Regions from separate parts of the Ensifer sp. 22521 genome, predicted to be linked through region 2. Evidence: predicted binding sites of a transcription regulator. Region 2 holds the regulator's gene; each other region holds the start of a gene.
The links. The regulator PhoB, encoded in region 2, activates phosphate uptake and scavenging genes when phosphate is short. The targets are predictions, from matches to a motif close to TGTCATNNANCTGTCAT.
Positions count from the first base shown of each region.

Region 1: the regulator PhoB is predicted to act here: its motif matches at 2,213-2,229, upstream of ACTJKE_RS16280 (LTA synthase family protein).
Region 3: the regulator PhoB is predicted to act here: its motif matches at 3,594-3,610, upstream of ACTJKE_RS03110 (DUF2794 domain-containing protein).

Region 1 covers NZ_JBQENM010000009.1:259,776-265,137, reverse strand. The annotation lists gene ACTJKE_RS16285 (DUF1003 domain-containing protein) at 1-120, opposite strand, end outside; gene ACTJKE_RS16280 (LTA synthase family protein) at 258-2,189, opposite strand; gene ACTJKE_RS16275 (NAD+ synthase) at 2,458-4,140, shown strand; gene ACTJKE_RS16270 (hypothetical protein) at 4,144-4,479, shown strand; gene ACTJKE_RS16265 (TolB family protein) at 4,507-5,334, shown strand.
Region 2 covers NZ_JBQENM010000010.1:134,115-139,476, reverse strand. The annotation lists gene pstA (phosphate ABC transporter permease PstA) at 1-727, shown strand, start outside; gene pstB (phosphate ABC transporter ATP-binding protein PstB) at 741-1,556, shown strand; gene phoU (phosphate signaling complex protein PhoU) at 1,607-2,320, shown strand; gene phoB (phosphate regulon transcriptional regulator PhoB) at 2,582-3,265, shown strand; gene ACTJKE_RS17240 (GcrA family cell cycle regulator) at 3,334-3,855, opposite strand; gene ACTJKE_RS17235 (aspartate aminotransferase family protein) at 4,276-5,362, shown strand, end outside.
Region 3 covers NZ_JBQENM010000002.1:216,930-222,291, reverse strand. The annotation lists gene acnA (aconitate hydratase AcnA) at 1-2,337, shown strand, start outside; gene ACTJKE_RS03115 (DUF1223 domain-containing protein) at 2,544-3,317, shown strand; gene ACTJKE_RS03110 (DUF2794 domain-containing protein) at 3,631-4,035, shown strand; gene ACTJKE_RS03105 (GNAT family N-acetyltransferase) at 4,260-4,817, opposite strand; gene ACTJKE_RS03100 (Bax inhibitor-1/YccA family protein) at 4,940-5,362, opposite strand, start outside.

The DNA of each region.
Region 1 (5,362 bases), on a different contig from region 2:
GGTATCGGTGGTCAGCGTGCGCCGCTCGCGGGCGTAGGCGAGGATGCGGCGCTCGATCTCGCCGAGTTCGCTGAGCGGCTTGCCGAAGAACTGGTGCGAGATGTTGTTGAAATGCGGCATGGCGATCTCCGGGGTTGACCGGAGAAAATCTAGAGCATTTCCAGCAAATGTGCGTGGCGGTTTTGCGTCGCGGAAAAATCTGGCCGACCGAGAGCATGAAGAGCCGGACCGGGTGTGGCCGGTCCGGCGCTCGTGGTTCAGTGGGTCTCGGCCGCGCTTGCGAAGAGGTCGGCGTGGGACTTGAAGAACCGGTCGGTCGAGAAGCGGTCTCCAAACATCATGTCGTGCTGCAGGAAGCGATAGTCACGCAAGAGAGCCGGCACCTTCGGCTGGCGCGACCACTCGGCGACTTCCTTGCCGTTCCTGCGGATCAGCATGTAGCGGTCGACGACCCGGTATTGGTCATGAACCTTGCCGAGGAACCCGGTGTAATAGGGGTGCTCGTAGCCGGACTGCTTGAGGATCTGGTAGGAGAGGAAGGCCGGGCTGATCGTGCCGACGTTCTTTCTCGGGCCTGTTTTGTTCGACCAGACGACGAGCGGCGTTTCGTGCTGCGCCTTCATCTGGTCCTTCGAGCCCTTGCGCTCCGCCGTGACGCCCTTCATGAAGCCGGTGCTGGTATAGACCGTGTTGAGCGGCGGCAGGTGGTCGCCGAACAGCACGATGATCGTTTCGCGATCGCGCTTCTTTGCCCAGTCCATCAGCTTCTTCAGGCTCTCGTCGGCTTCCTTGATGCCTTGAGCATAGGTTTCCAGCACCTGCCGGTCGCTTTCGGGCAGGTTGCCTTCGACCTTGATGGTGTTCTTGGCATAGCGGTTTGCCTCATAGGGGCCATGGCCCTGCAGTGTCACCGCAAAGAAGAAGAACGGATCGTCCATGGCGTCGGCCTGGCGGATGATCTCATGCGTCAGCGACTCGTCCGAGGCAAAGATGCCGCGCTTCTGCATCGGCGGCATGTTCTCTTCCGACTTGAAGGTGTCGAAACCGAAGGCCTTGTAGACGGCGGTACGGTTCCAGAACCAGCTCTGGAAGGGATGGATGGCGCGCGAGACATAGCCTTCGCCACGGAAGAAGGTAGCGAGCGACGGGATCGGGTTGCGGATGTACTGCTGGTACGGAATGCTGCCATAGGGCAGGAAGGCGTTGGAGAAGCCGGTCAGCGCCTCGAACTCGACATTGGCGGTCATGCCGCCGAATTCCGGCGAGAAGACGTTGCCCGACTGCATCTCGCGGATCGTCGGCATCGGATCGGGCGAGAGCTTGACGTTGGGCAGGCGGGTCGGATCCCAGAAGGATTCGCTCATCAGCACGATGACGTCGGGCTTGCCGCGGTGCGAGGTGCCAGCCGGAAGCGGCTTCACCGGAATGCGATCGATGGCGTCGGCCATGTAGCCAGCGGGCGCGCTGACATTGGCCATCGGCAGGTTGATGGCGAAGGCAAGCGCAAAGCCGTTGTGCTTATAGTTCTCGGTCTGGTCCCACATGATGGGGATGACCTTCAGGCGATCACGGATCCAGGAGAACTGGTTGTAATCCATGATGTGCCAGAAGGCGAAGAGCAGCGGCAGCGCAAAGGCCGCACGAGCGATGCGCTCGCGGCGCGTCAGCTTGGGGAAATTGCGCCAGGCGTAGCGCAGCAAGAGGCCGATGGCGGCAACGGCGGCGATGAGGCCGACGACGATGCCGACGGCGGTCCAGGGGCGGTCCTTCACCAGCACCGGCATCAATTCCATGATCTGGCGGCCGAACAGGAAATCGGTCGGATAAAGCGGATCGGACAGGAAGACCTGCTTCTGCTGGCAGACGACGGCGGGTATGATGGCGAGCGGCGCAATCACCACGGCCGACTTATGTTCGCGGCCGAAAATGCCGTCGACGGCCAGCAGCATCAGGAAGAATGCACCGACAGTCGTCAGCGCCGGGCGCGTCGGGTCGAGCATATAGGCGAGCGTATCGGCCATCGACTGGCGCACGATCAGCTCGACGGCGAAGACGAGAGCGGCTGCGACAAAAAGGGAGAACAATGCGCTGCGGGTGGCCGCAAGCGTCTTGGCGTGCCGTGCGGTGAAGCCGGGTCTATCGACATAGACGCGCGAACCTCTCGCGACAGCGGAATCGATACTAGCCAACATGTTCTCCAGTTTCATAAATGTGTCGTGTAACTGTCATACGCCCGTCATTTTGAACAGGGGATGAATGGTTTCTTAACGGGGTTTGGGAACAGCTTTTCGTCGCGTGAGGGCGCTGCAACGGCCCTTCATAAGAACCGGGAAAGACAGAATTTTTCGGTTTTTTTCGCGGAGCGGCGATTGCCTGTGGGTATTTTCCTGCGGATTGCGCTAAAGAACATTGCGAAAGTCAGACGCAATCGCTCAGAACAGACCGACAGGCCCGCTCATGACCGCTCACAAGATCGCCCCCTCGCTCCTGCGCATCGCAATCGCCCAGCTCAATCCGACGGTGGGCGACATCGCCGGAAACCTGGCCAAGGCGCGTGAGGCGCGTGCCGATGCGGCGCGCCAGGGCGCCGATCTCCTGCTTTTGACGGAGCTGTTCATTTCCGGCTATCCGCCCGAAGATCTCGTGCTGAAGCCGGCATTCCTGAAGGCCTGCCTCCAGGCGGTCGAGAAGCTCGCGAGCGACACGGCGGACGGCGGCCCGGGCGTCATCATCGGCTTCCCGCGCCAGGCCAAGACCGGCCGGCACAATTCGGTGGCCGTGCTTGACGATGGCAAGGTGATCGCGTTCCGCGACAAGGTCGATCTGCCGAACTATGGCGAGTTCGACGAGAAGCGCGTCTTCGACCAGGGCGAGATGCCGGGCCCGGTGAATTTCCGCGGCGTGCGCATCGGCATTCCGATCTGCGAGGACATCTGGGGCGATCTCGGCGTTTGCGAGACACTAGCGGAAAGCGGCGCGGAAATCCTGCTGTCGCCGAACGGTTCGCCCTATTTTCGTGGCAAGGTGGATGTGCGCCACCAGGTGGTCCTCAAGCAGGTGCTCGAGACCGGCCTGCCGATGATCTATGCCAACCAGCTCGGCGGCCAGGACGAACTGGTGTTCGACGGCGCAAGCTTCGCCTTCAACACCGACAAGTCTCTCGCCTTCCAGATGAGCCAGTTCGAAGAGGCGATTTCGATCGTCGAATGGAAGAAGGGCGAAAGCGGCTGGCATTGCGAAAGCGGGCTGCAGTCGCGCCTGCCGGAGCGCGAGGAGGCGGACTACCGCGCCTGCATGCTCGGCTTCCGTGACTATGTGAACAAAAACGGCTTCAAGAACGTCGTACTCGGCCTTTCCGGCGGTATCGATTCCGCGATCTGCGCGGCGCTGGCGGTCGATGCGCTCGGCGAGGAGCGGGTGCGCACCGTCATGCTGCCCTATCGCTACACCTCGCAGGAATCGCTGAAGGACGCCAAGGAATGTGCCGCAGCGCTCGGCTGCCGCTACGATATCGTGCCGATCTCCGAGCCGGTCGAAGGGTTCTTAAGCGCGCTCTCCGACATGTTCGAGGGGACCGAATCCGGCATCACCGAGGAGAACCTGCAGAGCCGTACCCGCGGCACCATCCTGATGGCGATCTCCAACAAGTTCGGCTCGATGGTGGTGACGACGGGCAACAAGTCGGAAATGTCGGTCGGCTATGCCACGCTCTATGGCGACATGAACGGCGGCTTCAATCCGATCAAGGATCTCTACAAGATGGAGGTCTATGCCATCTCGCGCTGGCGCAACACCACGGTTCCGCCGGGCGCGCTTGGACCCTCCGGCGTCGTCATTCCCCCAAATATTATCGACAAGGCGCCCTCGGCTGAATTGCGTCCCAACCAGACGGACCAGGATTCTTTGCCGCCCTATCCGGTGCTCGACGACATTCTCGAATGCCTGGTGGAAAAGGAGATGGGGACCGACGAGATCGTCGCCCGCGGCCATGACGAGGCGACGGTTCACCGGGTCGAACACCTGCTCTACATTGCCGAATACAAGCGGCGGCAATCGGCGCCGGGCGTCAAGATCACCAAGAAGAATTTTGGCCGCGACCGGCGGTACCCGATCACCAACCGCTTCCGCGATCGAGGGTAGCCGATGAGCGCGTTCGGCCAAGGGCGGGACGGCAAGGAAAGCTGTCCGGAGTTCACGGACGAGGAAATCCGGCTGATCCGGCTGTGGTCGCTGAGCGACGTTTCTGCTGGCCGGCAGCTCTCGGCGCAGATCGCCTATTTCGCGACGCCGGCGGTCTTCGGCATCTATGGTCTTGCAAGCGGCAGTATCGCCATCGTCGGCGTGGCCTTCGTCTGCATCCTTGTGCTGTTGGCTTGGGGCGTCGTCTCGACCTGGCGAGATCAACGCAATTCCAATTTGATGCAGTCGATCTGCGCCAAGGTCGCGGCGACGCTGCCGGCCGGCGAAGAACGCAAATAGCTGCCTTGGTCGCGGCGGGAGAACGGGATGCGCAGTTCCATCGAGACCTATGACATCGTTACCGGTGAAACGCGCGTCGTCTGGCAGACCGATCGGCTGGTCGAGGCGCCGAACTGGTCGCGGGACGGCACGCACCTGGTCATCAACGGCGATGGCCGTCTTTATCGCCTCGGTTTCGACGGTTCGGAGCCGGTGGAGATCGATACCGGCTTTGCCGCGCTCTGCAACAACGACCACGGCATTTCGCCCGATGGCGCCACCATCGCGATCAGCGACAAGACCGAGTTCGGCAAGTCGGCGATCTACCTGCTGCCGGCTAGAGGCGGCACGCCGCGGCTCGTCACCCGCAACCTGCCGTCCTATTGGCACGGCTGGTCGCCGGATGGGCGAAGAGTGACCTATTGCGGCATCCGCGACCAGGTCTTCGACATCTATACGATTTCGGTTGATGGCGGCGAGGAGCAGCGGCTGACCCACGGGGAAGGGCGCAACGACGGACCCGACTGGTCGGCGGATTGCGAATGGATCTATTTCAACTCCAGCCGCACCGGACGCATGCAGATCTGGCGCATCCGCCCCGATGGCAGTGACGTCACGCGCATCACCGACAGCCCCTATGGCGACTGGTTTCCGCATCCGTCGCCGGATGGGAAGCATCTGCTGGTGCTCTCCTATGACGGTGACGTTTTCGATCATCCGAGGGATCTCGATGTCCGCCTGCGGCTGATGGATATGGACGGCGGCAACCCGCGCATCCTGTTCGAACTTTTCGGCGGGCAGGGAACCATCAACGTTCCCAACTGGTCGCCGTCAGGCGATCGCTTCGCCTTCGTTCGGTATCAGCCTGAAAGCTGAGCGCGCTGGACAAGTATAAGGGCAGCGT
Region 2 (5,362 bases):
CTTCAACACCGGCATCTTCACCTTCGGCGCCTCCAGCCGTCCTGAAGCGGCGGGCGTCGGCGTTGCCGCCCTCGGCTCGTTCTACATGATGCTGATCGTGCTCCTGCTGTCGTTGCCGATCGGCGTTGCCGCCTCGATCTATCTCGAAGAGTTCGCTCCGAAGAACCGGCTCACCGACCTGATCGAGGTCAACATCAACAACCTCGCGGCCGTTCCGTCGATCGTCTACGGTCTGTTGGGTCTCGCCGTCTTCATCAACTTTGCCGGCATGCCGCGTTCGGCGGCCGTCGTCGGCGGTTTCGTGCTGACGCTGATGACCCTGCCGACGATCATCATCGCCACCCGCGCGGCCTTGAAGGCGGTTCCGCCGTCCATCCGTTCGGCGGCGCTCGGTCTCGGTGCCTCGAAGATGCAGACCATCTTCCACCACGTTCTGCCGCTGGCCATGCCGGGCATTCTGACCGGTACGATTATCGGTCTTGCCCACGCGCTTGGCGAAACCGCGCCGCTCCTGCTGATCGGCATGGTCGCCTTCGTCGTCGACTATCCCGGTTCGCCGATGGAGCCGTCGACAGCGCTGCCGGTGCAGATCTACATGTGGGCCAACGAGGCGGAACGCGCCTTCGTCGAGCGCACCTCCGGCGCGATCATCATTCTTCTCATCTTCCTCGTCGTCATGAACCTTGGCGCCATTCTGTTGCGACGTCGCTTTGAGCGCCGTTGGTAGTGAGGTAATTACTATGAACATCATGTCAGAAGCAGCGGTCGAGAAAGCCTTGGATCAGAAAATGAACACGGTTCCCTTCAAGATGATCGGCAAGGATGTGTCGGTCTACTACGGCGAGAAGCGTGCGCTTTTCGACGTCAACCTCAACATCCGCGAGAACACGGTAACGGCGCTGATCGGTCCGTCGGGCTGCGGCAAGTCGACCTTCCTGCGCACGCTGAACCGCATGAACGACACCATCGAGAACTGCCGTGTGACCGGCAAGATCACGCTCGATGAGGACGACATCTACGACCCGACCATTGACGTGGTCGAGCTGCGCGCCCGCGTCGGCATGGTCTTCCAGAAGCCGAACCCGTTCCCGAAGTCGATCTACGACAACGTCGCCTACGGTCCGCGCATCCACGGACTTGCCCGCACCAAGGCGGACTTTGACGATGTGGTCGAGACCAGCCTGCAGAAGGCAGGTTTGTGGAACGAGGTGAAGGACCGCCTGCAGGAGCCGGGCACCGGCCTCTCCGGTGGTCAGCAGCAGCGCCTTTGCATCGCACGCGCTGTTGCCGTCAGCCCGGAAGTCATCCTGATGGACGAGCCCTGCTCGGCACTCGACCCGATCGCGACCGCCAAGGTCGAGGAACTCATCCACGAACTGCGCACGAACTTCACGATCGTCATCGTGACCCACTCGATGCAGCAGGCCGCCCGCGTGTCGCAGCGCACCGCCATGTTCCACCTCGGCAATCTCGTCGAGGAGAACGACACCGACAAGATGTTCACCAATCCGGATGACCAGCGCACCCAGGATTACATCATGGGCCGCTTCGGCTGAGGCCAATCACGGCTGCAACAGTCACTGGAAAGCGCCTGTAAGGATCGACGATCATGTCCATGCATATCATGTCCGCCTATGACGAAGAACTGAAGTACCTGACGCGCCGCATCTCGGAAATGGGCGGTCTCGCCGAGCAGATGGTCGCCGAATCCGTCCGCGCCCTGGTCAATTCCGACCTGGCGCTGGCGCAAAAGGTAATCTCGGACGACACCGTTCTCGATGATGCCGAGCGCCAGATCGGCGAGAAGGCGATTGTCACGATCGCCAAGCGCCAGCCGGTCGCCGCCGACCTTCGCGAGATCATGGGGTCGATCCGCATCGCCTCCGACCTGGAGCGTGTCGGCGACCTCGGCAAGAACACTGCCAAGCGCGTGATCGCGGTTGCCGGTTCGGGCATCCCGCGCAAGCTCGCCCGCGGTCTCGAGCATCTCGCCGAACTCGCTCTGGTGCAGCTCAAGGAAGTGCTCGACGTCTATGCGTCGCGTTCGCCGGAAAAGGCCAACAGCATTCGCGAACGCGACGAGGAGATCGATGCGATCTACACCTCGCTGTTCCGCGAGTTGCTCACCTACATGATGGAAGATCCGCGCAATATCACGCCCTGCACGCATCTTCTGTTCTGCGCCAAGAACATCGAGCGTATCGGCGACCACGCGACCAACATCGCCGAGACGATCTATTACATGGCGACGGGTGCCCAGCCGGAAGGTGAGCGCCCGAAGGATGACAACACGTCGACGTTGGGCTCGGTCAACGACTAGAAGGTTGGAGCGGGATGCGGGGGGGACAACCGCATACACTTTTCCTCATCCCGCTCTGGCGTTAAACGCGCCGTTCGCAATGCGTGCCCCATGAATATCATCCGGTCGCGGCTTCGGTCGCGGCCCCGAATTCCTGCATCTGAAGCATGCGGCTTTTCGCACCGCCTTTGAAATTGGCGGGGGTGCTCCAGATTTAGAGTGTCTGAGTGCCGGCCGGTCCGCTGGACCCGCACGGCGCTCGCGGTAAGGAGACGTTACCTGATGTTGCCAAAAATCGCCGTGGTCGAAGACGAAGAGGCGCTGAGCGTCCTGCTGCGTTACAATCTGGAAGCTGAAGGCTTCGACGTCGATACGATCCTCAGGGGTGACGAGGCGGAGATCCGGCTACAGGAACGCCTGCCCGACCTTCTGATCCTCGACTGGATGTTGCCGGGCGTCTCCGGCATCGAGCTTTGCCGTAGGCTGCGCCAGCGCCCGGAGACGGAGCGGTTGCCGATCATCATGCTGACGGCGCGCGGCGAGGAAAGCGAGCGCGTTCGCGGTCTGGCGACCGGTGCCGACGACTATGTGGTCAAGCCCTTCTCCACGCCGGAGCTGATGGCCCGCGTCAAGGCGATGCTCCGCCGGGCGAAGCCCGAAGTTCTCTCGACGCTGCTGCGCTGCGGCGACATCGAGCTCGACCGGGAAACCCATCGCGTCCATCGCCGCAGCCGCGAAGTTCGCCTGGGGCCGACAGAGTTCCGCCTGCTGGAGTTCCTGATGTCCTCTCCGGGCCGTGTCTTCTCGCGCTCGCAGTTGCTGGACGGCGTCTGGGGCCACGACATCTATGTCGACGAGCGGACCGTCGACGTGCATGTCGGCCGCCTGCGCAAGGCGCTGAACTTCTCGACCATGCCTGATGTCATCCGCACCGTGCGCGGCGCCGGCTACTCGCTCGAAAGCTGAGAAGGGCAAACAAAAGTCAATAAAAAAGGGGCCGATCGGCCCCTTTCGTTTTGGTCCTGTGCGGATCCTTAGCGCATCCGACGGCGCTCGGCGGACGGCTGGTAGGCAAGCCGCGCATGGAAGCTGCAATAGGGCGAAGCTTCCGGGGAATCGTTGCCGCAGAAATGGAACTCTTCCTTCAGCGGGTCGCCGATCGGCCACTTGCAGGTGCGTTCGGTGAGCTGGGTCAGCTCGAGGCGGCGCGACATTGGCACGACCACGTCGGTCTGGATGCTGAAATCCTGCTCGGCAACGAGATCGACTTCGATCTCCTCCTTGAGAACGGTGGCGCCGGACGGACGGGCAACGGTGCGGGTCGAAACGCGCGAGGCGTAGTTCGGAGCGCGCGGCGCCGAGGTCGGCCGCTTCGGGCGGGTCGCCGCAGTGGTGCTGCCGCCGGCTTTGGCGCGGCCTGGAAGGCTCAGGCGATGAACCTTGCCGATGACAGCGTTACGGCTGACGCCGCCGAGCTGTGCCGCGATCTGGCTTGCGCTCAGGCCCTCGGACCAAAGCTTCTTCAGTTTCTCCACCCGCTCGTCAGTCCAGTTCATTTCTGCACTCTCCGTTCTCAGCGTTGGGGATGGCAGAATCCCTCACCGCACCCCGGTTGAATCCCGAGGTTGCAAACGCGATAACTCTTTTGGTGACTAGGTCCGCCGCATGCGTCTAGTAATTGAATGTTAACGTACTGACCGTCGGACTCCGTGGCAAGAGTCCCGGGATTCACGCCGAATCGATTTCGTAGTTTTCCCCAACTTGCTCGGCTGGCGTTGCATTTTTGCAAGCCCTTCCGGGCGATTTTTTCGCCGCCGGGAAACGGGCTTCTCTGTTGCACTGCAAGGCTTGGTTTTATTGACATTGCGGCGCGAAATAGGAATAGTGCCTGCGCCGCCGAAAGGCGGCATTTTTGATTTTTATCGGGCCGCATGAAGCAGCGGGACCGATGCCGACTGGAGTAAGGAGAGCCTCGCATGACTGCAACCACGCCGCTTTACGATACCTACATGCGCGCGCCGTTGCGTTTCGAGCGAGGAGAGGGCGTCTGGCTGATCGCCGAAGACGGCTCGCGCTATCTCGACTTCGCCGCCGGCGTTGCCGTGAACTCGCTCGGCCACGCGCATCCGCATCTCGTCGAGGCGCTGAAGGCGCAGGCCGAGAAGGTCTGGCACCTTTCCAACCTTTACGAAGTTCCCGGTCAGGAAAGTCTTGGACGCCGCTTGGCGGCCGTCACCTTTGCCGATCGGGTCTTCTTCACCAATTCCGGTGCGGAAGCGCTGGAATGCGCGATCAAGACGGCGCGGCGGTACCACTTCGCCAAAGGCCAGCCGGAGAAGTTTCACATCATCACCTTCGAGGGCGCGTTCCACGGTCGCACGATCGCGACGATCGCCGCCGGTGGTCAGCAAAAGTACATTGAAGGTTTCGGGCCAAAGGCCCCAGGGTTCTACCAGGTTCCGTTCGGCGACATCGCGGCCGTCAAGAATGCGATCACCGAGGAGACCGCCGCGATCCTGATCGAGCCGATCCAGGGCGAGGGCGGCATCCGTCCCGCGACCAAGGAATTCATGCAGGAACTGCGCGCCCTCTGCGACGAATTCGGCCTGCTCCTGATCCTCGACGAGGTTCAGACCGGCGTCGGCCGCACCGGCAAGCTTTTTGCCCATGAGTGGACGGGCATCCGCCCGGATATCATGGCCGTTGCCAAGGGCATCGGCGGCGGCTTCCCGCTCGGCGCTTGCCTGGCGACGGAAGAGGCGGCAGCCGGCATGGTGGCGGGCACGCATGGCTCGACCTATGGCGGCAATCCGCTGGCGATGGCCGTCGGCAACGCCGTGCTCGACGTCATCCTCGCTGATGGCTTCCTCGCCCATGTGCGCGACGTCGCGCTCGTCTTCCGCCAGGGTCTTGCTTCGCTGAAGGATCGCTATCCCGATATCATCGAAGATATCCGCGGCGATGGCCTGATGCTGGGCATCAAGGTAAAGGGCCCCTCGGCGGATCTCCTGAAGGAGATCCGCGCCGAGAAGCTCCTGGCCGTGCCGGCCGGCGACAACGTGT
Region 3 (5,362 bases), on a different contig from region 2:
AAGATCAACCCGCTCGTTCCCGTCGACCTCGTCATCGACCACTCCGTCATCGTCGACGAATTCGGCACGCCGAACGCCTTTGCCCGCAACGTCGAGCTCGAATACCAGCGCAACGGCGAGCGCTACCGCTTCCTGAAGTGGGGCCAGCAGGCGTTCAAGAACTTCCGCGTCGTCCCGCCCGGCACCGGCATCTGTCACCAGGTCAATCTGGAGTATCTGGGCCAGACCGTCTGGACCCGTGAAGAAGATGGCGAAATCACCGCCTACCCGGATACCTGCGTCGGCACCGACAGCCACACCACCATGATCAACGGCCTTGGCGTTCTCGGCTGGGGCGTTGGCGGTATCGAAGCTGAAGCCGCGATGCTCGGCCAGCCGGTCTCCATGCTTCTGCCTGAAGTCATCGGCTTCAAGCTGACGGGCAAGCTGAAAGAGGGCGTCACCGCGACCGACCTCGTGCTCATGGTCGTTCAGATGCTGCGCAAGAAGGGCGTCGTTTCGAAGTTCGTCGAATTCTTCGGCCCGGGCCTCGACAACATGACGCTCGCTGACCGTGCGACCATCGGCAACATGGGTCCGGAATACGGCGCCACCTGCGGCTTCTTCCCGGTCGACAGCGAGACCATCAACTACCTCACCATGTCCGGCCGCGAAGAGCAGCGCATTTCGCTCGTCGAAGCCTATTCCAGGGCGCAAGGCATGTGGCGCGACGGTGACGGCTCGGAGCTTGTCTTTACCGACACGCTGGAACTCGACCTCGGCGACGTCGTTCCCGCTATGGCTGGTCCGAAGCGTCCAGAAGGCCGCATCCCGCTCGAAAGCATCGCGTCGGGCTTCGCAACCGCGCTCGAAGGCGACTACAAGAAGCCGGGCCAGCTTTCGAACCGCTACGCCGTAGAAGGCACCGATTTCGATCTCGGCCATGGCGACGTTGCCATCGCTGCGATCACGTCGTGCACCAACACCTCCAACCCGTCGGTTCTGATCGCCGCCGGCCTGCTCGCCCGCAACGCCGTTGCCAAGGGCCTGAAGTCCAAGCCCTGGGTCAAGACCTCGCTCGCACCGGGATCGCAGGTCGTCGGTGAGTACCTGGCCAAGTCCGGCCTGCAGAAGGACCTCGACGCGCTCGGCTTCAACCTCGTCGGCTTTGGCTGCACCACCTGCATCGGCAACTCCGGTCCGCTGCCGGCGCCGATCTCGAAGACGATCAACGACAAGGGCCTGATCGCCGCCGGCGTTCTCTCCGGCAACCGCAACTTCGAAGGCCGTATCTCGCCGGACGTCCAGGCAAACTACCTCGCCTCGCCGCCGCTCGTCGTCGCCTATGCACTCGCCGGTACGGTCCAGAAGGACCTGACCAACGAACCGCTCGGCGAAGACAAGGACGGCAACCCGGTCTTCCTCAAGGACATCTGGCCGACCTCCAAGGAAATCCAGGAGTTCATCTTCAAGTACGTCACCCGCGAACTCTACGCGACCAAGTACGCGGACGTCTTCAAGGGCGACGAAAACTGGCAGGCCGTTCAGGTTCCTCCGGGCCAGACCTACGCCTGGGACGATGGCTCGACCTACGTGCAGAACCCACCCTACTTCGTCGGCATGGGCAAGTCCGGCTCGGGCATCTCCGACATCAAGGGCGCGCGCGTCCTCGGCCTATTCGGCGACAAGATCACCACCGACCACATCTCGCCGGCCGGTTCGATCAAGGCTGCCTCGCCGGCTGGTGCCTACCTCATCGGTCATGGCGTCGGCGTTGCCGACTTCAACCAGTACGGTACGCGTCGCGGCAACCATGAGGTGATGATGCGCGGCACGTTTGCCAACATCCGCATCCGCAACCACATGCTCGGCCCGAACGGCAAGGAAGGTGGCTACACCATCCACTATCCGTCGAAGGAAGAGATGTCGATCTACGACGCCGCCATGCAATACAAGGAAGAGGGCGTTCCGCTCGTCATCTTCGCCGGCGTCGAATACGGCAACGGTTCGTCGCGCGACTGGGCTGCGAAGGGCACCAATCTGCTCGGCGTCAAGGCCGTCATCGCGCAGTCGTTCGAGCGTATCCACCGCTCGAACCTGGTCGGCATGGGCGTCATCCCCTTCGTCTTCGAAGAAGGCACGACCTGGGAATCGCTGGGCCTCAAGGGCGATGAAATCGTCACCATCGACAACCTCGCCAATGTCCAGCCTCGCGAAAAGCGCGTTGCCAAGGTCACCTATGGCGACGGCAGCGCGAAGGAAATTCCGCTGATCTGCCGGATCGATACGCTGGACGAAGTGACCTACGTCAACAACGGCGGCATCCTGCAGACGGTTCTGCGCGACCTCGCCGCCTGATCGCCAGACCATCGCGAAGCATTGGAGCCGGGACGCCGAGAGGCGACCCGGCTCTTTCTTTGGTTGTCAAATCCCAAAACGTCCCAACACAAGCCTGTGCTCACCCGCCACCTCACTCCAACGTGACTTCCCGTTGATGCGTGGCCGGCGTATGTAATGAACTCCCCCATAAGGAGTAGGCCGACGGCCCCCAACGAAGTGACGCCATGACATCCGCAGACCGTTCTTTCATTCGCCCTTTTGCACTGGCTTTCGGGCTGTTCGCAGCCGCTGGTGCACCGGCCGGGGCACAGGACGGACAGGTGATCAAAGGCGTCGTGGAACTGTTCACCAGCCAGGGCTGTTCCTCCTGCCCGCCGGCCGATGCGGCGCTGAAGGCGCTTGTCGATGGCGGTGATGTCGTGGCGCTCGCCTACCATGTCGACTACTGGAACTATCTCGGTTGGGCCGACACACTGGCCTCCAAGGAAAATACCGAACGGCAATATGCCTATGCCCGGATGCTCGGTCGCAATGGCGTCTATACGCCCCAGGCGATCCTGAACGGGCGCGACCATGTCAACGGCGGCAATCTTCAGGCGATCAAAACGCGGCTGGAGACAATGAAGGCCGAAGGCAAGGGGCTTGCCGTTCCCGTCGAGGCGAAGATCCAGGGCGAAGAAATCCAGATCAACGTCGGTAGCGGCATCGGCAAGGCGAACGTCGTCGTCGTCTATTTCGACCGCGCGAAAGTGGTGAAGATGGAGAAGGGGGAGAACAGCGGCAAGGAAATCCCCTACTGGCATGCCGTGCGCGACATTCAGACGATCGGCATGTGGGACGGAAAGCCGGCAACCTTCACCCTTCCCGCAACAGTTCTGACCGAGCGCCCCGGCAACAGTGGCTGTGCCGTTCTCTTGCAATCGATGAAGGACAAGGAAACGCCGGGCGCGATCATCGGCGCCACGGCGGTGCTCGCCGGCCCGCAAGGCAAGTTGTAAGCGGGCGCGGCGCAAGGGGGTGGTTCGGCCCGGCAGCATCGAGGGGCTGGGGCTGAGGGTTCGAAGTTACCGGACCGAACCGGCCATGGCTGCGTTCGGTGAACTCCCGCAGCATGACGACCTGACCGGACATACGGTGGCAACGACTCTGTCCGTCAGCGCTCGCGAGTTTTGCGGTGAATTGGGGCGGCGATTTGACTGAAATGGGGCAGAGGTAAGAAATGCCCTCTTCGTCCAACGGCTTCCGGCTTGCTTTTCGGCTCACGTCAGGCACACTGTTATCGTTCTGTCACAACAGAAGGCCGGATTGCCGATGACCGATGAGCCGGATTTGCCGCAAGGCGAGGCGCGCCATCAGCGCGAGACCACTTCCGAAGTGGTCGTCCATCTTCACGAATACAAGAACGCCAAGAACCCTCCCCCCATCACTTTCCATCGCCGCGAGTTGGACCAGATCCTTTGGGTCTACGGTCGAATGGTCGGCGAAGGCGAATGGCGGGACTACGCCATCGACCACCTGAAGGACCGCGCGGTCTTCTCGGTGTTCAAGCGTTCGGGAGAAATGCCGCTCTACCGGATCGAGAAGAACCCGAAGCTGTCGACGAAACAGGGCGCCTATAGCGTGCTGAACATTCACGGCACGATCCTGAAACGCGGCCACGAGCTCGCCCAGGTGCTCAAGGTGTTCGACAAGGTCCTGAAGCTGGTGGAAACCTGAAGCAGGTCGCGCAAAACTGCGCAGCGGTTTTGCAATAACGACCTGCGAAATATCAGAAGCTTGAAGCGCTGGGAGCGGACCTGCAAGATCGCGACGCGCCTTAAGACCTGATCCGCACCGGCGTCCCGGTGAGATGCGCGGCGACCTCTTCCGACGCAGGGCTTTGACCCGCCCCGGGACGGCCGACTGCAATCAGCGCATGTCGGGCGTCCGCGAGGCGACGATCAGTTCTGATAGAGCGTGTCTGGATAGACGTCTTCCGGCGGATCGCTCTTCTGGCCCTCGCCAAGCGCGAGCTGCATGATCGCCGTGTCGAGCCAACGGCCATGCTTGAAGCCGGTCGCTTTCATCGTGCCCTGATGCTCGAAGCCGAGCGAACTGTGTACGGCGATCGATGCCGGGTGGGCACCGCCGATCACCGCAACCATCTGCCGGAAGCCGAGCTCGGTGCAACGACGAATGAGTTCGACGAGCAGCGCCTTGCCAGCACCCTTGCCGCGCGCTTCCGGCGCCAGGTAGATCGAATCCTCGACCAGAAAGCGATAGGCCGTGCGCGTCCGGAAGGCGGACGCATAGGCATAGCCGACGATCGATCCGCTGCCATCGCATGCGACCACATAGGGGTAGCCGTTGCCGATGATCGTCTCGAAGCGGTTTCGCATCTCCGCTTCGGAAGGAGGTTCGATCTCATAGGTGGCGACGCCGTTCAGTACGGATTCGCGATAGATCGCTGCGATGGCAGGAAGGTCGGCCAAGGTGGCGTCACGCAGACTCAGGGACATGGCGGTAAACTGCATCTCGAGGTTTCGTCGTCCTTTACTCCCATGGGGGCCGGGACGCGATCAACTATTTCCGGCAACAAAAAAGGCGGCCGAGGCCGCCTTTTCCGCTATTCGTTTCAAGCTTAGTTGTTCCGGTTGCCCATGAACTGCAGCAGGAACATGAACAGGTTGATGAAGTCGAGGTAGAGCGTCAGCGCGCCCATGATCGCCTTGCGGCCGGCAACGGTGCTGTCATCGGCTTCGTAGTACATTTCCTTGATCTTCTGCGTGTCGTAGGCGGTGAGGCCAGCGAAGATCAGAACACCGATCACGGAGATCGCGAAGCCGAGGGCCGACGAAGCAAGGAAGATGTTGACGATCGACGCGATGATCAGGCCGAAGAGGCCCATGATCAGGAACGTGCCGAAGCCCGACAGGTCCTTCTTGGTCGTGTAGCCGTAGAGCGACAGAGCGCCGAACGAAGCGGCCGTGACGAAGAACGTCTGCACGATGCTCTGGCCGGTGAAGACCAGGAAGATCGACGACAGAGACAGGCCCATCAGGGC